DNA from 2 places in the Blautia massiliensis (ex Liu et al. 2021) genome. Region 2 is predicted to be linked to the other one. Evidence: riboswitches for the same ligand, from Rfam matches in the RefSeq annotation. Region 2 holds a riboswitch; the other holds the start of a gene.
What was found. Region 2 has a riboswitch for cobalamin ahead of ACTNDQ_RS00250 (cysteine-rich small domain-containing protein). Riboswitches for the same ligand answer to the same signal wherever they lie in the genome.

Region 1: linked by a shared signal. The riboswitch ahead of ACTNDQ_RS08920 (ABC transporter permease) and the one ahead of ACTNDQ_RS00250 (cysteine-rich small domain-containing protein) in region 2 are both predicted to bind cobalamin.

What each region holds. Positions count from the first base shown of each region.
Region 1 is NZ_JBQHWA010000018.1:28,407-40,668, reverse strand. Features, by position in the region: gene ACTNDQ_RS08935 (ABC transporter ATP-binding protein) at 1-495, shown strand, start outside; gene ACTNDQ_RS08930 (ABC-2 transporter permease) at 492-1,166, shown strand; gene ACTNDQ_RS08925 (MATE family efflux transporter) at 1,322-2,680, shown strand; cobalamin riboswitch at 2,828-3,001, shown strand; gene ACTNDQ_RS08920 (ABC transporter permease) at 3,138-4,067, shown strand; gene nikC (nickel transporter permease) at 4,083-4,946, shown strand; gene ACTNDQ_RS08910 (ABC transporter ATP-binding protein) at 4,927-5,718, shown strand; gene ACTNDQ_RS08905 (ABC transporter ATP-binding protein) at 5,728-6,666, shown strand; gene ACTNDQ_RS08900 (nickel ABC transporter substrate-binding protein) at 6,696-8,264, shown strand; gene ACTNDQ_RS08895 (class I SAM-dependent methyltransferase) at 8,268-9,020, shown strand; gene ACTNDQ_RS08890 (class I SAM-dependent methyltransferase) at 9,022-9,768, shown strand; gene ACTNDQ_RS08885 (alpha/beta hydrolase) at 9,780-10,553, opposite strand; gene ACTNDQ_RS08880 (NifB/NifX family molybdenum-iron cluster-binding protein) at 10,759-11,634, shown strand; gene ACTNDQ_RS08875 (hypothetical protein) at 11,721-12,262, shown strand, end outside.
Region 2 is NZ_JBQHWA010000001.1:49,777-62,038, forward strand. Features, by position in the region: gene ACTNDQ_RS00225 (aldehyde dehydrogenase family protein) at 1-442, opposite strand, end outside; gene ACTNDQ_RS00230 (class II aldolase/adducin family protein) at 474-1,355, opposite strand; gene ACTNDQ_RS00235 (glycyl-radical enzyme activating protein) at 1,542-2,333, opposite strand; gene ACTNDQ_RS00240 (glycyl radical protein) at 2,345-4,870, opposite strand; gene ACTNDQ_RS00245 (phosphatase) at 5,225-5,941, shown strand; gene ACTNDQ_RS00250 (cysteine-rich small domain-containing protein) at 6,048-6,335, opposite strand; cobalamin riboswitch at 6,602-6,771, opposite strand; gene ACTNDQ_RS00255 (C40 family peptidase) at 7,003-8,481, opposite strand; gene ACTNDQ_RS00260 (N-acetylmuramoyl-L-alanine amidase family protein) at 8,774-10,264, opposite strand; gene ACTNDQ_RS00265 (diaminopimelate dehydrogenase) at 10,549-11,535, opposite strand; gene ACTNDQ_RS00270 (J domain-containing protein) at 11,730-12,262, opposite strand, start outside.

The DNA.
Region 1 (12,262 bases), on a different contig from region 2:
TTGGATAAATTTATAAAAGAGTACTCAACAGGAATGAAAGCAAAGCTGAATCTGATCATTGCATTGACACATCAGGCAGAATTCCTGATGCTGGATGAGCCGACAGCAGGGCTTGATGTCGGAGCGAGGGAAAGGATGCTGGATATTTTAAGAGAGTATATGGAAGAAGAACCGGAGAGAAGTATCCTGATCAGTTCACATATTTCTTCGGACCTAGAACATCTGTGTGATGACATTTATGTGATACATAAAGGAAGGATCATACTTCATGAAGAGATGGATACGATTCTTGAAAAATATGCAGTGTTGAAGGTCAGTGAGGAACAATATCAGGCAGTAGATAAAAGGTATCTTTTGAAAGAGAAAAAAGAGTTTTTTGGAGTTGCCTGTCTGACGAACGAGAAGCAGTATTATATAGAAAATTATCCGGAAATCGTAGTAGAGAGCGGATCACTCGATCAGGTGATCCTGATGTTGACAGGGGGCGAAAGATGATGAAAGGAATCAGAGGTCTTTTGGAAAAGGATTTTCGATTGTTTTTTCGGCAGGGTGGTAATCTTTTTTTGGTGTTAGTGTTTGTAGCATTGTTTTTTATACTTACAGGAAAAACGGGAGCTGCTTTCATTGCAATGTATATCCCATCTGTTCTGGCGATATATTCAGGTAATACGATCAGTTATGATGAAAATGGCCATGGCTACACATATTTATTTTCTTTACCCGTAAATAAAAAAATATATGTCAGAGAAAAATATATTTTTTCCTTTATCATGACAGCATGTGGATGGTGCATTGGAATGATCTGTGCAGGAATTATGGTACTCATAAATCCTGAAGAGGTGTTTGATCTGGAAATGCTGGCAATGGAGTTGATCACATTTTTTGTGTTTCAGGCAATTGCGGGAATTATGATTGCGATCAGGATAAGGTTCGAAGGAGAGAAAGGGCGAATTGTGCTGCCAATCGCAATTTTAATTATTTTTGCGATTTGTTATACAATTGGATCTTTTGTGAAGGCTAACCTGGGATTAAAAGAAAGTATTCTGCATATGATAGGGGGAATAGGGGATCTTGAAATCGGGATTGCCCTTATTGTGCTAAGTCTGCTTATATGGTTTGCTTCGTATAAGTATAGTATGAGCGCCATGAAGAAGAAAGAGTTTTAAGATAGGCGTGACAAAAATGATCCATTAAAAATAATGATCATAAAGATGTAATAGCTACCAATAATATGAGAAAAACTTTGTGAAAAAATAGGCTTGTGTTTCGTAAGAGCCCCTTGTAAAATAGCGGACAAGGATGAAAAGAAAAGGAGACTCTTATGGGAACCAATGAAAAAGATATGACTGCCGGATCCCCCGGAAAACTGATCATAACTTTTGCCATACCAATGATGCTTGGAAATATTTTTCAGCAGTTTTATACAATGGCAGACACAATGATCGTCGGACAAGTGGTAGGAGTTAAGGCACTGGCGGCAGTAGGTGCCGGAGATTGGCTGGTATGGCTGGTGTTGGGGATCATGACAGGTATCACACAGGGTTTTTCTATTCTTGTATCTCAGTATTATGGAGCAAGGGAAAAGGAAAATCTGAAATGTGCAGTAGCGAAAAGCTATATCATGACAGCATTACTGTCTGTGGTCGTACTCGCAGTAAGTGAAGGTACAGTTTATCATGTTCTTTTATTTTTACAGACACCGGATAATGTCATTGATCTGACAATGCTATATTTGCGGCTGATCTTTGCAGGAATCCCGATCATAGCTGCTTATAATATATTTGCAGCGATCCTTCGGGCACTTGGAAACAGCAGATCTCCGTTGATCGCAATGACAGTGGCAGCAGTGATCAATGTGGGACTGGATCTGTTGTTTGTGGCGGTTTTTGGCTGGGGTATAGCCGGAGCAGCAGTGGCGACCGTTATCGCGCAGGGATTTTCTGCCTTGTACTGTTTGATCGTATTACGTAAAATCCCGGATATCCGCCTGGAAAAGAAGGATTTTTACAGGCAGCCCTCTATGAGTTTGCGACTTTTGGAACTGGCGGTTCCTCTTGCAATACAGAATGTGATCATCTCCGTGGGAGGACTTGTGGTACAGTATGTGATCAATGGATTTGGTTTTCTGTTTGTGGCGGGATTTACGGCATCGAATAAGCTGTATGGGGTTTTGGAGATGGCTGCCGTTTCATATGGATATGCTATTACAACATATGTGGGCCAGAATCTTGGTGCAAAGAAATATCAGAGGATTCGAAAAGGCGTGCGCAGCGGCACTTATATGGCAGTGCTCACTTCGGCTTTCATTTCCGGCATGATGGTGCTGTTTGGACGTAATGTACTGTCCCTGTTTGTATCCGGTGAACCGGATCAGACCCGACAGGTATTGGATATAGCATATAAGTATTTGTTTATCATGGCTGTCTTTTTGTGGGTGCTGTATCTGCTGTATGTGTATCGTTCCGCTATCCAGGGCCTGGGTAATACTTTGATTCCGCTTGCCAGCGGCATTGCAGAATTTATAATGCGTATCAGTGTTGCGCTGCTGCTGCCAAAACTGATCGGTGAAGATGGAATATACTATGCAGAGATCTGTGCATGGAGCAGTGCAGCTGTTTTATTATTCGTAAGTTATATGATCATTATACGGAAATATAAAGAAGTCACCGTTCATACATAATGTTATTTACTTAAGGGATCTATAATAATACAGGCAGAAAATATCCGGGTTTCACTATGAAATGTTCAGATATTTTATATTTGACAAAAAACTATTTATATAAAAAGAAAAGTATGATATTATAATACTTATTCATTGCAACTATGAAAATTGAATAGTCAGAAGGGTGTACAAAGTACTTAATAAGGAATCTGGTGAAATGCCAGAACAGCCACCGCTACTGTGACAGGGACGAAAACCAAAATATCACTGGAGAGATCCGGGAAGATGGTAAGTAGGAAGAACTGGAGTCAGGAGACTTGCCTTTTTGACAGAAGAATTCTGATTCGGATGGGATACAGAAGGAATAAGCTCTGCCTGAGGTAGAGGTTTGTTTTTTGTGCTGATATGATGCTGGATCATATCAGCTTTTTTTATTTTAACCGAATAAACAGATGAAAAATGAGGAGAAATGAAAATGGGAAAAGTAATTGCAAAGCGTTTTATATTTATGATTCCGGTAGTTCTGGCGGTTACATTTATTATTTTCATGCTGAGTTTTATATCGGCAGGTGATGCGGCCAGAGTTCTGGCGGAGAAAAAATACGAGCATCCGTCACCAGAGCAGATAGAAGAAGTACGTCATGAGGAAGGGCTGGATCAGCCGGTGCTGGTACAATACGGGAAATGGCTGGATCAGGCACTTCATGGCGATTTTGGGAAATCATATTCTACCAGAAAACCGGCTTTTGAGGAATTAAAAAGATATTTTCCACAGACATTTAAACTGGCAGTTACTTCGTTTTTATTGTTGATGATCGTATCAGTCCCTCTTGGAATTTTGTCGGCAATTTATGAAAACAGAGTTCTGGATAAAGTCATTCGCATTTTGTCGTCCCTCAGTGTATCTATGCCGTCTTTCTGGATCGGTCTGATGCTGCTCTATATATTTGGAGTAAAGCTAAAAGTGATTTCCGTGATCGGAGGAGATGCCGGAGGCATCCCGATTCTTGCGGCATTTGCCATGGATATCAGTTTCTTTGGAATTATGACGAGATTGATCCGTACCAATATGATACAGGTGCTGAAGCAGGATTACATACGTGCCAGCAGAGCTAAGGGATTGTCATCTGTAAATGTAATTTTGCGTCATGGTCTGAAAAATATCCTGATTCCTGTGCTGACACGTCTGGTATCAATTGTGATCGGTTTTTTCTGTGGCTCAGCTGTGATAGAAAGTATTTTTTCAATTCAGGGAATCGGAAATCTGGCATTGAAATCCGTGATCTCAAAAGACACTCCGGTGCTGCAATGTTTTATCTTTATTCTGGCTGTTGGCATTGTAGTATTAAATTTTCTTGTGGATATCGCCTATTCTGCGATTGACCGGCGAATCCAGTTAAAGTAAAGGAGAGATCATAGAATGGGAAGCAGAAGAAAGCAGAAAACAGAAAAAAGCATGATCCAGAATCTGTACTGGAAACAGGTATTCCGGTCACCGAAAACGAAAATAGGATTGATGGTGGTCATAATTTTTGCATTGGCAGCTATTTTTGCACCTGTACTGGCGCCGCATGATCCACTGCTTGTGGATGTTTCGATAAAATTAAAGAATCCGTCGGCGGCATATCCTTTAGGTACTGATCAGCTGGGACGATGTATTTTATCAAGACTTCTCTGGGGCAGCCGGTATTCACTGAGCTATAGCTTTACGGTGCTTCTGATCACTGTATGTGTCGGGGTGCCGATCGGACTGTTTGCCGGATATGTAGGTGGAAAAATCGATTCCATAATTATGAGGATCATTGATGTATTTATGGCTATGCCGGTCTTTATTGTGGCACTTGCCATTGCAGGAACCGTAGGAGCCAGCGGCGCTCATCTGATCCTGTCCTTATCGGTCGTATCCTGGGCAGAATATGCAAGGCTTGCCCGGGCATTGACACTTCAGGAAAAAAATAAAAATTATATGACCGCACTAAAAGCCGGCGGCTGCGGCCACGCAAGGATCATATTCAGGCATGTATTGAGAAATATCCTGCCATCTGTGATTGCACTGGCAACAATGGAAATCGGTTCGATCATTCTGTCAATTGCCGGTTTTTCCTTTATCGGCCTTGGTGTGCAGGCACCGACACCGGAATGGGGGATCATGCTCAGTGACAGTAGAAGTTATATTCAGACTTATCCAAGACTGATGTTTTATCCGGGCATACTGATCATGATCATTGTTCTGGCATTTAATTATCTGGGGGAGGGAATACAGAATGGAACAGCCCAAAAATGATGTTCTAAAGGTAAAAAGACTACATGTGGAGTTTCAGACTTCTCACGGAATGGTTCATGCAGTAAAAGATGTCAGCCTGGAAGTAAAACGCGGAAGGATCCATGCTCTGGTGGGAGAAAGCGGAAGCGGCAAGTCAGTTACCTCTCTGACGATTATGAATCTGCTTGCAGGAAATGGAAAGGTGATATCCGGAGATGTGACACTGAACGAAAAGAGTCTTCTGAAGTTATCAGGAAAAGAAAAACGACAGTTATACGGAGACAGGATCGGAATGATCTTTCAGAATCCGACCGCTGCTCTCGATCCGCTCTTTACAGTTGAACAACTGCTTCTGGAAGGACTGAGAAAACATCGCAGAATGAGCAAAAAACAGGCAAGGGAAGTTGCGTTGGAAAGTCTGCGGATGATGAATCTGCGTGATCCGGAAGAACTGATGAAGAAAAAACCTTACGAATTGTCTGGCGGTATGTGCCAACGTGTTATGATCGCCATTGCCATGTCCATGAAACCGGATTATCTGATCGCAGATGAGCCGACGACAGCCTTGGATGTAACCGTACAGAAGCAGATCCTGGAAGAAATCTATCAGCTATCCAGGAAAGAAAATCTGGGCGTGTTATTTATTACGCATGATCTGGGTGTGGTGGCAGAGATCGCAGATGATGTTTCAATCATGAAAGACGGCGAAATAGTGGAAAACGGAACAGTTGAAGAGATCTTTTATCATCCGCAGCATTCATATACAAAAAAACTGCTGGATGCAGTTTTATAGGGGAAAAGTATGAGTACGTTACTAAAGACAGAACATTTAAAAAAATATTATGGCAAGAAAAAAATTGTGAAGGCAGTGGATGATGTAAGTCTGGAAATCCATGCAGGATCATCCATGGCTCTGATCGGTGAAAGTGGAAGTGGTAAAACTACATTCGGAAAGCTGATCGCCGACCTGGAGAAACCTACAGATGGAAAAGTCTGGTTTCAGGGACAGGAAATGCAGGATTTGTCTGAAAAGCAGTTTCGTCCATATCGCAAGAATCTTCAGATGGTCTTTCAAAGCAGCAGCGGGGTATTTGATCCCGGTTATACCATTGGAGAAAATATTCTGGAAATTTTGAAATTACATGAAAAACTGCAAGAGGGTGAGTATGAAGAGCGAGTAAAGGAGGCTTTGATCCAGACGGGGCTTGATCCGGATATCCGCAACCGTTATGTTGGACAGATTTCAGGAGGTCAGTGTCAGAGAGCTAATATTGCGAGAGCATTGGTATTAAGACCGGAACTTGTGATCTGTGATGAACCTGTATCCAGTCTGGATTATTCCATACGAAAGCAGATCCTGCATCTGTTAAATGAGCTGCAGGAAAAATATGAGATGACTTATTTACTGATCACTCACGATCTGTCCAACGTTCCATATCTCTGCAAAGAGGTGGCTATTATGTATCAGGGACGCGTGGTCGAGTTTATCGATCATACGGACAGCTTAAAGGAGACTGCCGTACATCCTTATACAAAAGATCTGTTTGATTCTATTCCGGTAAAAGAACCGAAAATGCGAAGAATCGGATCGCAGGAAAAGAAAATATTTTCAGATACCATTCCGGAACAGGGCTGCCCATATCAGAACCGGTGCAGAAGATGTACAAATATATGCAGAGAGCATATACCGGAATTGACAGAAATTGAAACAGGACATTTTGCGGCATGTCATATGCTGTAAAATATAAAACAAACAAAGGAGAGGAAGAAATGAAGAAAAGACGTGTAGCAAAACTGATAGCATTGAGCATGGTGGCGGCAACTTTACTGACAGGTGTCAATGTACAGGCAAAAGAGGAAAAAGTAGTTACGGCAATGACATCCATTGATCTGACTCCTGAACTTTGTGACCCTATAAAAAGTGGTCCGGACTTTCGTCTTTATGAAATGATCTATGATCCACTGGTGCGTTATGGAGAAAATGGAGAAATTAAACCGGCATTGGCAGAATCCTGGGATATCAGCAAAGATGGCACAACCTATACGTTTCATTTAAGAAAAGATGTGAAATTCTCAGACGGTACAGTGTTTAATGCAGACAATGTGATGTGGAATTATAACAGATGGGTGGAACAGGATGTGACCGGTAACTTTTCGGCCAAACTGGAAAATGTTACAAAGGTAGATGATTATACTGTAGAATTTAAGTTCGCAGAACCATGCTATACACTGCTGATCGAATTCAGCTATCCAAGACCATTCCGTTTCACCTGTGAAAGTGCACTGGATGAAGACGGAGAATTTTGTCAGGAAGTGGGTACCGGAATGTGGATGATCGACAGTTATGAAAGCGGTCAGGAGGTTGTCCTGGTACCAAATCCTAATTATTACGGTGAGAAACCAAATATTGATAAAGTAGTTCTGAAACAGGTGGTAGACGGTGATGCCAGAGTGATGGCACTTCAGAGTGGAGAGGCAGATCTGAATCTTCAGGATATTCCATCCGAAAGCTTCAGTATTATCCAGGCAGATAAAAATTTATCGACAGAACAGCAGGTTTCCACACTTTCTTACTATCTGATCGAAAATTATGATACACCGGCGCTTCAGGATGTAAACGTACGTCAGGCACTGAATTATGCAACAAATAAAGAAAGCATTGTAAATGATCTGCTGGATGGTTACGGCAATCCGGCAACCGGACTTATGTCATCGACAGTTCCTTATGTAACAGAAGAAAACAGCAAGGGCTATCCATATGATCCGGATAAAGCAAAGGAACTGTTAAAGGAAGCAGGATATGAGGATACAGATGGAGATGGTATTGTAGAAAAAGACGGAGAACCACTGAGCCTCAGACTGGTATTCCAGACTGAAGAATATGCTTCATGGAAATCTCTTTGTGAATTCCTGAAATCTGAATATGAGAAGGTCGGTGTAGGTATTGAACTGGTAGAAAAAGAATCCGCAGCTTACTATGATGAGATCTGGAACACCAGAGATTACGATCTGTGCATTTACCGCAGCTATGAAGATTCCTGGATGCCTCATGGATTCCTGAAATCAATGTTCTGTGCGGAAGATGGAGCAAAGGCAGTAAACTGGTACGATGAGGAGCTGAACAAAGATCTCGGAGAAGTATTAAAGACACAGGATGAAGAAAAGCGGACGGAATTATACGATAAGATCCTCACACGTATCAATGATCAGGCAGTAACAGTGCCGCTGTATTATCCGAACCGTGATTATATCTATAACAATACCAGACTGACCAATGTAGAGCTTGCACCGACTGCCTATGAAGGCATTAACTGGGCAACACTGGATGTAGTGGAGTAAAAAATGTTTGAAAAGATCGAGAATAAATGGACAGAAGATTCCGGTGATTATGATGATATGATCCAAAAACAATTGAGTAACAAAAGAACGGTATCTCACTGGACAAAAGAATTGAAAAGACTTCTTGGACCTGAGCCCCTTCGTATTTTAGAAGTGGGCTGCGGCCCGGGTTTTATGAGCATCATAGCAGCGCGTCTGGGACATGATGTAAAAGCGATCGATGGTTCATCAGGAATGGTAGAAAAAGCCAGAAGGAATATGCGACAGTATCATCAGCAGGTGGAAATCTGTGAGGAAGATGGTGTAACTTTGCCATTGGAACAGGAACAAAGCTATGATGTGATACTTTCCAGAGATGCGGTGTGGACATTATATGATCCGGAAAAAGCTTTCAGACGCTGGAAGGCTGTATTAAAACCAGGCGGAAGGATCATTTATTTTGATGGGGACTATCGTACTATCGAACCCACATTAAAAAATAAGATCCATATGAAAATTGCTGATTTTCTTATTTATGTTACAGAAAGAAAAATATATGGATCTGACGTGAAGGAAAACAGCGGAATTTATGAAAAGCTGCCATTTACATCACAGAAGCGTCCGGAAGCGGACTTTCGGATATTAAAAAAGGTACGCTTTGCCAGGATCCAGATCAGAGAGAACCGCTGGCTAAACAGACCATGGACGATGGATTTCTGGAAATACGGATATCAGGGAAAAAAATTTATTGTAGTAGCCACAAAGAAGGAGAAGTGACATGCAAAACGATAAGATCAAAGAGTACTGGGAAGGAGAAGCCGGCATTTACAGCGAAGGGATCAAGGCAGAACTGAAAAGTGAAACAGCAGAAAACTGGAAGAATCTGATTCTGGAGTATGCGCCGGAAAAAGAACATCTGGAAGCACTGGACGTAGGCTGCGGGCCGGGATTTTTTGAAATTATGCTGGGAAAAGAAGGACATCATGTGACCGGGATCGATATTACTGAAAATATGATCCATGAAGCAAAGGAAAATGTAAAGGCAGCAGGTTTATCCGCAGATCTGATGACTATGGACTGCCACAATCTGAATTTCCCGGATGAGACATTTGATATGGTTATCTGCAGAAATATCACATGGACGCTGGACGATCCACAGAAGGCTTACAAGGAGTGGCTGCGTGTACTGAAAAAAGGCGGACGTCTTTTGGTATCGGACGCCTGCTGGTATCTGCATCTTTATGATGAAGAAAAGAAAAAGATTTACGAGGCACATGATGCTGCTATGTGGGAAAAATATGGAAGAGGTATCCATGCTCATGAAGATGCGGAAACAGGGAAAGAGCTCAGCAGTAAGCTGTTTATGAGTGATAAAAAGCGTCCGGTATGGGATCTGGATTACATGATGGAGATCGGCTTTTCCAAAGTGTTTGCCCTGAAGGACATCAGTGATATTTCCAGAACTTCCATGGAACGTGAGCTGAACAAGCTGACACCTCAGTTTTTAGTGGGTGGAGAAAAATAAGCGGGCCGGCGTTAAATAAAACGCTGGACCCGCTCCATTGTGGTTTTTAGAATAAAGATATCCGTCAGTACATCACCGGTTTCCAGAGAATGGTTGGCGTTTTGGGTGAGAAAGAGAGGGACATCTTTCTGCGCTGCCAGTTCCCGTATGGAATCGGTTTCGGCCCAGGGATCTGCGGTGCCGTGGAAGGCGATGCTTCCGGCTAGTGGGAAGGAAAAGGTCTCCGCAAGAGGCGTGAACAGGATGCTTTTTACAGTCAGATCGTGTCGGGAAGCATAGGCAGAGGAGATGACGGTACCAATGCTTTTGGAAATAAACAGAACGCTGCCATAGGAATTCCAGTCGATGCTGCTTAAGGCGCGTTCTGTCTGTTCCAGGGCGAGGTCAAAGGCCTGTTTCATTTTTTCGGGATCTCCTTTGACATTTTCCGGGAGGTTGTCATAGGATACCGTGCGGATCTGGTAGCCTTGTTTGCTGGCAAGGCGGCTGGTATAGTACAGAAGCGGCTTGTCGGCAGTGTATCCGATGCCCGGAAAAACAACAGCTAATTTCGGGGCATTTTTATCTGCTCCGGCTGTATGAGCGGAAACTTTTGTATAGAGCATTTGCAGCTGAAGCTTTTCCTGAAGTTCCTTTAAGGTAATGGAGATCGTACAGGAATCGGATGGAAGATAATCATAATCGGTAACAACGCCGTCCTCTTCCATGGAATAAACAATGTGTGAGGAACCCATGAGCTCCATGTCTTCTTCAATATCTGAAAGTAATTCTTCGTATGATTTCATTTTAGTTCAAACCTTCTTATTTAAAAAATCTTTTATTTTTACAGATGCTTCTATTATACTGGATTCATTGAATGACAGCAAGAGGTTGCTGTTCACTGGCAATGTCCCGCGAGGTGTTTTTTGTGAGAGAAGTTAAACCTTGCTTTTATCCTGCCTGCACGATATACTAATATAATACATATCTGACTAATGGAGGGTTTTACAAATGAAAATTGCAGCAACATACGATAATGGAAACATTTTTCAGCACTTTGGAAAAACGGAGTTTTTCAAGGTATATGAGGTGGAGGATAACAAGGTTGTTTCCAGTGAAGTGATCAGCTCCAATGGCACCGGACATGGTGCACTTGCCGGACTTCTTGCAGATCAGGGAATCAGCGTTCTGATCTGTGGCGGAATCGGCGGCGGCGCTCAGACAGCACTTGCTGAGGCTGGTGTTGAGTTATGTTCCGGAGCACAGGGTGACGTAGATGCAGCTGTGGATGCTTATTTGAAGGGCGAGCTGGTATCCACAGGTGTGAACTGTGATCATCACCATCATGAGGATGGACATTCCTGCGGAAGCCATGAGGATGGACATTCCTGCGGCGGTCATGAAGACGGACATTCCTGCGGAGGCTGTGGCGGAGGATGTGGTTCCCAGCCATCTATCACAGGCCCTAATGTCGGAAAAACCTGCCGTACACATTACAGAGGAACCTTTAATGACGGAACACAGTTCGATTCTTCCTATGACCGTGGCGAGCCACTGGAATTCATCTGCGGAGCAGGACAGATGATCAAAGGCTTTGATGCGGCAGTTGCAAACATGGAGGTTGGCCAGGTGGTAGATGTTCATCTGATGCCTGAGGAAGCTTACGGTATGCCGAATCCGGATGCGATTTTTACACTTGAGATCGAACAGCTTCCGGGTGCTGAGGATCTTACTGTAGGACAGCAGGTATACCTCTCCAATCAGTATGGTCAGCCGTTCCCGGTTAAAGTTAACGCAAAAGATGAAAAAACCATTACTTTCGATGCTAATCATGAGATGGCAGGTAAAGAGCTGAATTTCAGAATTGAATTAGTAGAAGTGAAATAAGCAGGAACAGTGGGAGGTGCTGTATGGGAGCATATGGCATCTCCTTTTTTGTCTGAAGGGAGGAAGCTTTCCTGATGAGGATCTCTATGATACCATTTGGATTACTGTCCGGTTTTATGGACAGCAAAGAAATCCGGATCACAGAGCTGGGTGAAGATGGATTTCGATTTCGGCTGGCAGAGGAATGCCCGGAACCGGAGCAGTTTCTGATCTGTTTTTATGATATGAAAAAAGCCGGGTACAGGAGAGTGGAGATCCGGAGGTTTTGGATGAGTGCAGCAGAGGAGCAATGCCTGCAGGATCAACAGCCAGTTGAAAAGAAAACCGGAAAATATTTTTACAGGGAATATTCTGTGAGAGTGGAACAGAAGGATTATGTACAGGAGGTTCGGCGGCTGGCCGGAGAGTACAACAGATATATCCGTCTGAAGCTGGAAGGAGACGATGGAGAGCTGGCGAAATCACTGACCGGTTATCCTGCGGAGCTGGATGAGATGCACTGCAGGAGTCTGGAGGAACAGAAGAAGCGGTGGTTTTTCAGAGAAAATGAAAAGGCTTCCGGAAATCCACAGGATACAATGGGTGCAGAAGAATTAAGGCTTTTGGATAATGCAGAGTTTGCCCTGGA
Region 2 (12,262 bases):
TTGTGTTGCAGAGAACTGTTTCACTCGGGTTAGTACATGGTGTGATCGCACCGATAACACCAAACGGTCCCATCTCGATCAGAGTCAGTCCTCTGTCTCCGGACCATGCAGTTGTTGTAATGTCTTCTGTTCCAGGTGTCTTGTCTGCTACCAGGTGATGCTTCAGGATCTTATCTCCTACATTACCCATACCAGTTTCCTCAACACCCATACGTGCCAGTACTTCCGCATTTTCTTTGATCTTCTTGCGGATGCAGGTGATGATCTTTTCTCTCTGGTCCATAGACATTGTCTTAACTACCAGCTGAGCCTTCTTGGCTGCTTCGATAGCATCATTCATATCCTTGAAAACGCCATGTTTTCCGGCCGGAGCATCTGCGATCTGCATTTTTGCCATAACTTCCTGTACAATTTCCTGTACCATATTCTCACTTATTGGCATGAGATGTCCTCCTTAATATTCCGTCAAAAAATTATTTCAGCCCAAGCTGAGCCATAACCTGTTTTGTGATCTGAGCAACAAGTTCTGCATCATTCTTTGCTGCGTCTGCTGCAGGAGCTGTATCTTTATCACAATCACAGTCTTTTCCAACGAAATCATACTGATATCCTGGGAACTGTTTGTAGTCCTCGCTGTGGCATGCACCGCCGCAGTTGTGGCAGTTCTTGCCGTCTTTGTTCAGGCAGAGGCTTGCCGGATGTTTTCCAGGCATACCGAATTTACGACGGATCGCATAGAGCTTCTCGATGTTCTCTTTGTCGAATTCCTTCGGTCCGCCAAGGAGCTTGGTCTGATACAGAAGCTGTGCATAGAACTCTACAGACTCCATCTTCATATATGCAGCGTTAAGGTCTGTGCTCCATGTAAGTGCTCCGTGGTTCTCAAGAAGTACTGCATCGAAGTATGGAAGGTATTTCTCAAGGTTGTCCGGAATCTCCATCGTGGAAGGTGTGCCGTACTCAGCGATCGGAACACATCCAAGAGCGATAACTGCCTCTGGCATGATCGGCTGTGTAAGCGGGATACCTGCGATCGCGAAAGATGTTGCATAGATCGGATGAGCATGTACAACAGATCCTACGTCCGGTCTCTTCTCATATACTCTCATATGCATCTTGATCTCAGATGATGGTTTGAATCCCGGGTTAGCCTGGATCACATTACCCTTGCCATCTACCTTACAGATGAACTCTGGTGTCATGAAGCCTTTGGATACACCTGTTGGTGTGCAAAGATACTCGTTCTCAGCTATTTTAACGGAGAAGTTTCCGTCGTTAGCTGCAACCATGTTACGGTTGTAGATTCTCTTACCGATGTCACAAAGCTGTTTTTTGATTTCAAACTCGTTTACCATGCTTAATTTCCTCCTTGAGCATTGGATTGCACTATTTTGTTTCTGAGAACATTTTACCCCATACCACAAAATAAGTCAAGGACAATCCGTTGTTTTGTGTTGGTTTCTTGTTGTTTTTTATGTTGTTTTTATTGTTTTTTATATTTTCTGTTTGCAAAGGATCTTTTCTCTGTAATCCTGTATCTCTCAGCCGCCGATCTGACAGTCCAGACCGCATACCGCATGCACTGCATTCTTCAGCATCAGCATATGTTCTGCTGTGGGCGGAAGGATTCCTTCCATTAAATAGGGTCTGCCAAGTCCTTCATATTTATCCTGGCCCAGTCTGTGGTACGGAAGAAGATGGATCTTGTTTACGCCCGGAAGGGATGCTGCAAATCTTGCGATTGCCTGGATCTCTTCCACAGAATCATTAAATGTGGGGATCACCGGAACGCGGATCACCAGTCTGGTTTTTCCGTAGAGCGCAACTCTTCTTGCATTCTCCAGCATCAGTCCGTTGGCCCGTCCTGTGAATTCTTTATGTTTTTCCTGATCCATATGCTTGATATCCATCAGATATACATCCAGATAGGGAAGTACCTGTTCGATCTTTTCCCATGGGGCACAGGCCATACTTTCTACCGCTGTGTTGATCCCTCTCTCCTTTGCCGCGCGAAGAAGATCTCTGGAAAAGTCCGCCTGACACATACATTCCCCTCCGGAAAGGGTGATCCCGCCTCCGGAACGATAATAATAGGCACGGTCTTTTTCCACTTCTTCGATCATCTCACGAACTGTCACGTCGCGGCCGATCACTTTATCTTCTCCCAGAACCTTCATGTTCTGGATCCGGTATTCCTGTGATTCCGGATTGCAGCACCAGCGGCAGCGAAGAACGCAGCCCTTCAGGAACACGATGGTACGGATACCCGGTCCATCGTGTACTGAATATTTCTGAATATCAAAGATCCTGCCCTTTGTATCCAAATAGTCCATTCGTTACTCCTTTAGAAGCCCTGCTCAGTACGTCTGATGATATCGTCCTGCAGAGATCTGGAAAGTGTAGTGAACAATGCGCTGTAGCCTGCAACACGTACAACCAGATATTTGTACTTCTCCGGATGCTTCTGTGCATCCAGAAGTGTTTCTCTGTCAACAACGTTAAACTGCATATGCATACCCTTCTGATCAAAGTATCCGCGGATCAGTGCTACGAATTTCTCCAGTCCTTCTCTTCCTGCAAGTGCTGACGGATGGAATTTCTGATTGAACAGTGTTCCGTTGGATACGATAAAATGATCCAGACGGGATACAGAAGTTGCCGCAGCTGTCGGTCCCTTCACATCCTTGCCGGCTGACGGGGAAACACCATCTGCTACCGGAGTATGTGCGTAACGGCCATCCGGTGTTGCACCGGTCTGTCCGCCAAGCGGAACATTTGCAGATACAGGATAAAGTCCTGCCTGATAATGTCCGCCTCTTGGGTTCATATATTTCTGAAGCGGTCTTGTGTAAGTATAAGCCACATCCCTTGCAAAGTAGTCCACATCCGGGATATCATTTCCAAACTTCGGAACCTCCTCGATCATCTTGTGGATCTCTTCGAATCTTGCCTTTTTCTCCGGAGATGGCTCTGTTCCGAGAGCTGCTGTCATAACAGCTGTTGCGGTCTGCTCATTTACGCTGATGCCATTCTCCTGAAGCTTCTGCATAACGATGGTGGTGATATCTGCTGCAGACTGTGCATCGATACCCTTGCCGTAGTTCCATGCCAGAGCCTCCTTCAGCTCTTCCATGGTCATCTTCTTTTCTTCATATACAAGCTTGCGGATCGCATACAGAGAATCTGCCATGTTTGCAATACCAAATCCCTGAGGACCTGTAAAGTTATAAACAGCTCCGCCTTCCTGAACGGATTTGCCTCGTTTCAGGCAGTCATCCACCATACAGGAAAGGAATGGAAGCGGACATCTCTCCGCATGTGCCACATCAATGGCATTATCAGCATTTACAAGCAGGGAAATGAAATATTCCATCTGTTTCTTATATGCATCATAGAACTCATCGAAGCTCTTCATCTCTGTGACATCGCCGGTCTGGACACTGATCTGTACCCCTTTGTCCATACCATTAGAGAAAACCATCTCCAGCGGACGGCACATGTTAAAGAATGCAGCGTCATGCCAGCCCTCTGTCTTACCTGCCTTCTGCGGTTCTACACAGCCGATGATGTTATATTCTCTGGCATCTGCAAGAGAAAGGCCGCGGTTCTGCAGTGCAGGAATGATAACCTCATCATTGTAATAAGCCGGAAGTCCGATTCCTGTTCTTGTAAGCTCTGCAGCCTTGATCAGGAATTCATGTGGTGATCCGTTCCATACTCTTACAGAAAGAGACGGTGCCGGAAGGTGCACATGCATAGACGCCTGGATGCACATAAAGGAGAGATCATTGGTCACATCCTCGCCATCCTTGTTCTGGCCACCTGCGATCAGGTTCTGGAAAAGGCTGTAGCCTGCAAAGCCTTCTGCAGATGCAGCATCACGGCATTTATTCAGGTCGTTTAATTTTACCCATATGCAGTCCATCAGTTCCTGGGCAAATTCTCTGGTAAGATTGCCTGCTTCCATATCACTCTTGTAATACGGATACATATACTGGTCAAAACGTCCCGGAGAAATAGAATGTCCGCTGCTTTCCATCTGGATCAGCTGCTGTACAAACCAGAAGGACTGGCACGCCTCATAGAAGTTACGGGCGCCCTTCGCCGGTACGCGTGTACAATTGGATGCGATCTGAAGGAGTTCCTGTTTTCTGGTCGGATCCTGACACTGATATGCCATCTGCTCTGCGAGCTCGGCATAGCGATGTGCATAGTCAATAACTGCCTGACAGCTCATGATAACTGCTTCCAGGAAACGGGATTTCTTTGCGTAATCACCATCTCCTACATTACACTCATCCAGTTCCTTCTGAGCTTTGGCAATGATTCCTTCATAACCGATTGCCAGAACTTCTTCATATTTAACGGTTACGTGTCCTACACCATTGTAGAAATAGTTTCCGGGTGTAAAAATATTGTGGTCAATGGCAAGAATCGCTTCCGGTGCCATATAGGAGGTTGCAAGCTCACTGGTAGTCTTGCCTTTCCAGTATTTATGTACCTCACGGAGCTCCGCCTTGGTTTCCTCCGCAATATAAAATGGATCGGCTGTTCTGGTAGCCACTGTATCCAGCTCATCTTCCAGCCACTGGAAAGAATACTCCGGAAACGTCTGACATCCTCTCGGCGCCAAAGTGCTGCTTCCGACGATCAGCTCCTCATCACGGATGATGATCGGAATGTTGTGCAGGATGTGGGCAAATGCCTTGGCTCTGCGGGTGATGATCGGCTCGTCTTCTGTTGCTTTGTAAGACTCTGTGATCAGTTTTGCTCTGGCAGATTCGATCACCGGCATCTTTGCATAAAGATTATCTACAAGATGTGTGATCCTGTCTGTTTTCGGAACATCTGCTATATGAAATTTCTCCATGATTCTCCTTTCTCATAACCGGTTGTTTCTGGTGATCTGTCTGCCTCTACGCTTCCAGAACCGCTCCTGTCCGGCTATGTGCTCATGTAGTTTTATTATACCTTACTCCTACTTCGATGTCAACGAAATCCAACATGTGTTTCTAGCTGTTTTTGTGGTTTTTATCGGTTGCGCCCTGTTGATTTTATTTGTTTTTTGTATTTTTATGTTTTTCTCTATTGACTTTGTTTTTCTGCTCTGCCATACTTGGATTTATATAGGAATTCCTTTGTTTTTCAGAAAAAATTTATGCAAAGCGGACATTCGTATTCCGCTCTGTCACATGTTCTCAAACAGTAAAAGAGGTGTATTTTTATGTATCTTTCTGATATGCATACCCACTCCATCGCCAGTGGTCACGGTACGGAATGTACCATCACCAACATGGCACGCGCAGCTGCCGAGAAAGGTCTCCGGCTTCTCGGGATCACTGATCACGGTCCCGGCACTCTGGCAGCCGGAACTTCCTCCTATTTCCGCAGCCTTACCTATTCTCCCAAAAAACATTTCGGTGTAGAATTACTCTACGGAATTGAACTGAATATCCTTGACCGCAGCGGAACGGTAGATTTAGATCAGGAATTATTATGCAAACTTGATTACGCCATTGCCAGCATGCATGCCTGGAATTACCGCTGCGGTACCAGAGCCGAAAACACAGAAGCTTTTATCAATGTAATGAAAAACCCCTGTGTAAAGATCCTCGGACATAGTGATAACACTCATTACCCGGTTAATTATGATGCGCTTGCAAGGGCTGCCAGAGAAACCGGCACGATCTTTGAGATCAACGAAGCTTCTCTTGCACCTTATGGCTATCGTGGCGACACAAGAGAAAACTGTTTCGAGATCCTTCGATGCTGCCGCAAATATGATCTGCCGCTGCTTCTTTCCAGTGACAGCCATGGTCCGGAGCATATCGGAGATTTTACCTGTGCTGCTGAGTTTGTTCATCAGGCCATGTTTCCGGAACAGCTGATCCTCAACAACCAGATTCCCAGACTCAAGGTTTTTCTCCAAACCAGAGAATGATCTTCTGTATCTTTTCCGACAGATAACAGATATTGTCCCCCCAAGCAAAACAGGCCAGTTCAAACACAGGAATATACATTTTCCTGTATCTGAACTGGCCTGTTTTTTATTTTTCCCGCTGCTTCCGTACAATTTCCGCAAGCTCGCTATATTTACCTGTAACATATCCGAAATTTTCTCTTCTGTGAGGAAGCTTGCATTCGGTGCAGTCTTTGATCCCGCTTTCCGTAAAGCGGAAATTACCACCACATTTATCTCCCAGTGCATATAAAGGACAATAGCAGAACAGACAATTGAAGTTCTCCGGATCTGCTCCTTTATGGCACGGAAAATACTCACAGTTTTTGTGGCTGAAGTAAGAGTATTCTTTGCCTTCCCAGTATGGTTTCTCCATGGCTCTTTTCTCCTCTCCTGACATAACCACACATAATTTTTTCCTATAAAAAGAGGTAGCGATGCCACCCCGGGGTAGAAATATAATCCGTTCATGAGTGCGCGGAGGGAACGAATGTATCCGGAGTAGTATCGCCTGCCATTTAATCATGTATAATTCATATGAACAGGCGCATTCCATAAAAAAATGCCTACTCTCGTAAAAAAGTAGACAACGTCCCAGGGGTGCGGAGTCCCTGAAATGGTTGTTACACTTTACACGGAAGTTTAACCTCGCCATAACAAGCAGGTTTCCTGGCTCCGGGATCATGACTCCTCTCTCCTTCTCATACATACGTACAATGGACTATGAGATTCGCTCCTCCGTTACAGTGACCGGATCGCTCAGGTTTCACACCTGATTCCCTTTTCTGTGGACTTCTGATAATCAATATATAACTGTCAGCTATCCTCAGCACTTGCTATGTTCAATATGGAATTATACTGACATCATAATAACATCCTGTTAATTATATGTCAATACTGTTTTCAATATTTATACATTTTTGAGCATATTTTGTTGCCGTTCAATCCGTTCCATGGGTTTTCAATATTTTTTCCGACGTCAAAAACAGCCCGACAAACTGCTGTCGGGCTGCTGTATTTTTATTTTCTGTTGTACGTTCTTATTATACAAGACGTCTTACAGATACAATTGTTCTGTATGTAGCATCATTGCTGATCTTGATCCCGTCCTGAGAGTTCGATGCATGAACGATCTGGCCATTACCCATGTAAATAGCCACGTGTCCGCCATAGCAGATCAAATCTCCCGGCTGTGCATCTGCGTAGGATACTTCTGTACCTGCATTCTGCTGCTCATAGGAGGTTCTCGGAAGGCTGACTCCGAAGTTCGCATAGACGCTCTGTACAAATCCGGAGCAGTCTGCACCGTTGGTAAGGCTTGTTCCACCCCATACGTAAGGATTTCCCACAAACTGTGTAGCATAATTCACAACAGAAGATCCGGAACCACTGCTGTAAGAAGAACTGTCACTGTCTGAAGATGTATCCTCTGCATTAGATGTGTCCTCTGCATTAGATGTGTCCTCTGCACTTTCTTCAGATGCGTCTGTGCTGTTATCGTAATCTGCGTCTGCATTATCCTCTGTATCCTCAGTATCCTCGGACGCATCATCATTCTCACCATTGTCTGCATCTTCATCCACATCCTCGGTGTCATCTTCTGCAGTATCCTCATCTGCATTCTCGATCACGTCGCCGTCCTCATCGTACTGTACGTCTTCGCTCTCGTCCGCCTCATCCTGCTGTGCTTCCTGCTCTGCCTGGCGTCTTGCTTCCTCTTCTGCCTCAGCCTGTGCTCTCGCTGCTGCTTCAGCCTCGGCCTGACGTCTTGCCTCTTCCTCTGCTGCAATACGCTCAGCCTCTAATCTCTGAAGCTCTGCAGTCTGCTCTGCAAGAAGGTTGGCATAATCTGTAGCCTGCTGCTGTGCGTAGGCAATCTCATTATCATAATCTGCGGATGTGGCACGCTTCTCATCCAGCTGTGCCTGCAGGTTCTGGGACTCTGCCTCATATTCCTGCTTCATTCCCTCCAGCTCTGCCTTCTCCTGTGTGTACTGTGCCTCCAGGTTTGCCACCTGCTGGATCGTATTGGAATATTTTTCAAGACTCTTACGGTCCTGCTCATAAGTCTTCTGTGTGTACTCTGCTCTTGTAAGAAGGTCAGACAGGTTCTCTGCATTCAGCATCATCTGGAACCATGCATCGTCTCCACCCTTCTCATAGAGATACTGGATACGTTTCTTCATTGCCTCATACTGTTTCTGCTTGGCATTTTTGGCCTTCTCAAGGTTGGTCTGTGTAGATGCAATGTCGGCTTCCTTATTGGAGATATCTCCCTCCAGTGTCTGGATCGAAACCATCACGTTTACAAGATTGGCATCAAGAGTTGAAATCTCGCCTTCAATCTGTGACTTCTGTGAGGAAAGCTCATCCAATCTGGAATAAGTCGCATTCAGCTGTTCGTTGGTCGCATCCATCTCCTGCTGAAGTGCTGCCTCATCTTCTCTTGTTGCGCTTACGCTGACTACCTGTGCTCCGCTGATGATGAGCGCCAGTGTCAGACATAATATCCTTTTCTTCATGACTGTTCACCCTCGCAATCTGATTCTAATTTAATACAGCGGATCTGACCATCCGCTTCGTTGGTTTTCTTTGTAATACTTTTGCAATATCTTGTTTCAATCTTTTTATATATTAACACAGTGTTATTTAGATTGCAAGGATTTTCTATTAATTAGTTTAAAACTTTGTAACATTTATTAATGATTTTGACATTAAAAAAGGAGAACCCGGGTTATCTCAGGTTCTCCTCTCACGTTTCTTATTGCTATTTGTTACATATAAATTTCTTTCATTTCTTCCAGCATATCCTGATCAGAAAAGATCTGCAAGGATCTGATTGGCTGTCTTGTTCAGATATCCGTTGGGATCGGAAAGAGTGCTTCTGTTCCATCTGAAGTATGCACCGTTTCGGATATAGTTACCACTGGATTCATGATAATCATATTTGCTGACTCCAGGATACTTGGACATGTAAGTTTCTGCCAGCTTGATCGCCTGGCTTCCGTAAGTTCCGCTTGGTGTCGGTGTTCCGGAAATCTGTACGCCGGCATTCGGTGTACAGTGGAGGATCACAACACTCTTATCGGAACACTGTCCGAGAACGATCCAGGTATGTCCGCTGTTGTATCCGATATCTCCCGGATAAAGCTTCCAGTTTGAGCTTGCCAGCTGAGACTGGGAAACAACGGTACCCATTCCCTTGCCGGAATACAAAGATCCAAGATTTCCGGAAACATCCGTGTACATAGGTCCACCGGATCTGCTCTGCATGATCTGATATACAGACCATCCTACAAAGCCGGAGCAGTCAAGGCCCTTCTGTTCTGTAGCTTCACTGAGATCCATATAATCTCTGTAATTATAGGAGCTGGAATTGCTGTCATACCACTGTTTCCATTTTGGACTGATGCCCTTTCTGGTCGCATCTGACCAGTTGTGGCCGCCGCCCCATACGTAAAGAGTCTTTCCTACCGGAAGTAATGCATTGGCAAGGAAATTCTTGATAGTCTTGGAGCTTGTCACTGTAGTAGTGCTTGGGTTTGTATCCAGGACACCATTGCTGCCAAATGTATACTTCTTGCCATCGATCGTCTTCGTTCCCGTAGCCATGACACCGGTTGACGGATCGAAATAATATTTATATCCTTTTTTGGAATTTGTGACCCAACCGGTAGCCATCACGCCGCTCTTGCTGTAAAAATAATAGGTATCGCTGCCGATCTTCTTGAAGCCCTTATACATAGCTCCCGTGTTTGGATCAAAATAACGCTTCTGCTGTTTCTTATTCGTTGCCCAGCCCTTTGCCATAAAGCATTTGCTGGTAAAATATCTGGTCACATTCTGCTTGTCTGTAAGGAATACGCTTCTTGCAGCAGCACCACTGCCGCTGTAGAAATAATATTTCTTATTACTGATCGTGGCCCATTTCGTTGTCATATATCCGCTGGTGGGATTAAAATAGCGGGTATTGTTCTTGCTGTCTGTAAGCCAGCCTGTTGCCATATAGCCCTTGGCACCGTTGACATTATAAAAATATCGTTTGCCCTTGGAATCCTTAGCCCAGCCCTTCATCTGCACGCCTGTGGATTTATTAAAAAAATATTTCTTTCCGTTCAGTGTAAGCCAGCCTTTTACCTTCTGGCCATTCTGATAATAATAGGACTTTCCGTTTTCTGTTTTAAAGCCGTTTTTGGTCGCAGCCTGTACATCTGTTGCCGTTGTATGTACAGTTGCTCCGGCTGCAAAGAACATCAGAACAAAAAAAAGTCCCCAGAGCTTCCATTTTCTGCTTAATTTTCGCATACATACCTTCCTTTGATAGATAGATCATTGATATTTACTATTTCTTAAGTCCGGCTGATCGTAAACGTTACAATTTTGTTACAATTTTACGTCCATATTATATAACATTCTTTACGGTCCGTCAACTCTTTCCTTTTCTTTCAGAAAAAACATCATCCAGGTATTACCAATGTTGATTTTATGCAGAAAAAAGCCCCGAAACATCAGAAATATTCACCGATGCTCCGGGGATATGATCCTTTATGCAGTTTTGCTCCTGTCTGTTACAGATCTGTTACAGATCCTTACAGAAATTTTTTGCGAAGCTCTGCTCCGTCAAGGGCACTTAAATATGCAGGTGCAACATCAAATACGGTCTTGCAGCCCTTCTGTCCTTCCTGGTTCATGCGGTATGCAGCTCTTGCATAGGCAACGATCACAGAAGATGTGAACTCAGGATTGGAATCCAGCTTCAGGCTGTACTCGATCACATGGCTGTTCTCATTGTTCCAGCCTGTTTTTCCGCTGCGGATCACAAAACCGCCGTGTGGGATACCGCTGTGGTCTCGATTCAGCTCTTCCTGGGAAATGAAATGTACCGTTGTATCATACTCGTCAAAGTAGTTCGGCATGGTCTTGATCTCTTCCTCGATGCGTGCAAGATCAGCACCCTCCTCAGCAACTACGAAGCACTCTCTTGTATGTTTCTGGCGTGTGGTAAGCTCCGGATTTTCTCCGTTTCTTACTGCCTCAAGTGCAGCTTCTACCGGAATGGTGTACTGCTTTGCATCCTTTACGCCTTTGATGCGGCGGACTGCATCAGAATGTCCCTGGCTGACACCCTTGCCCCAGAATGTGTAGTCGTTTCCATTTGTAAGAATCGCATTTGCATACATACGGTTCAGAGAAAACATTCCTGGATCCCAGCCTACGGAAATGATTCCTACATGTCCACTCTCTGCTGCTGCCTTGTCAACATTTGCAAAATGCTCCGGGATTTTCTTATGTGTATCAAAGCTGTCCACAACATTGAAATATTTTACATACTCCGGTGTCTGAACAGGAAGATCTGTAGCACTTCCTCCACAGATGATCAGGACATCGATCTCATCCTTCAGCTTCTCCGCATCTTTTACAGAATAAACCTTTGCGGTCTCTGTAAGGATCTTTACAGTCTCCGGATCACGTCTGGTAAATACTGCAACCAGCTCTGTATCCGGATTATGCTTGATGGCGCACTCCACGCCGCGTCCCAGGTTTCCGTAACCTAAAATACCAATTCTTATACTCATAACGATTTCCTCCTCTTTTTCTCTGCAGTATGACATTTTCCGGACAGCATTGTGAATTTCTGTCAGAAAAATCCCTCTGCGATCTATATCGCAAAACGGATCTGCAGGATCCGCCTTACAAACATATGGATATGCTGCCTTATGATATCCCCGATCTCAGTTTCAGGACATCGATGACAGACCTTTTTCCTGCATCAGCAGCAGAAAAAGCCGCCCGGCCAGCACATGAAACAGGCCATGGTCCTGCAGCAGGCATCACACATATCCCCTTCTGCAGTCGGCATTCCCCCAAAGGGATCCTGCCGCTGCTGATACCAGCCGCCACCGCCTTCCATTCTCTGGAGCAGCATACGGTACTGCATATTATCCGGTTCCTGACGGACTGCTTCACGGATCTGATCCAGAGCTGTTACATTATTTCCCATTCCCATATTTGCCATAGCAGCCAGGTAATACCATTCTCCATTTTTCTGACCAAGAGAATCCAGTACATTCATAGCTTCCTGAAAATGACCGCTCTGCACATAATTGGCGGCCGCCCTTCTGCGCATACTTTCCTCATCCTGATAGGCACTGGAACCGGCATTTCCGTAATTTCCAAAACCACCGTAATTTCCGTAACCGCCATAGCCATTCCGGGAACTGCTTCCGTACTCACGCTCTTTCATGATCTGCTCGTAAGCCTGCTGCACTTCTTTGAATTTTTCTTCGGCCTGATCCTTATTCG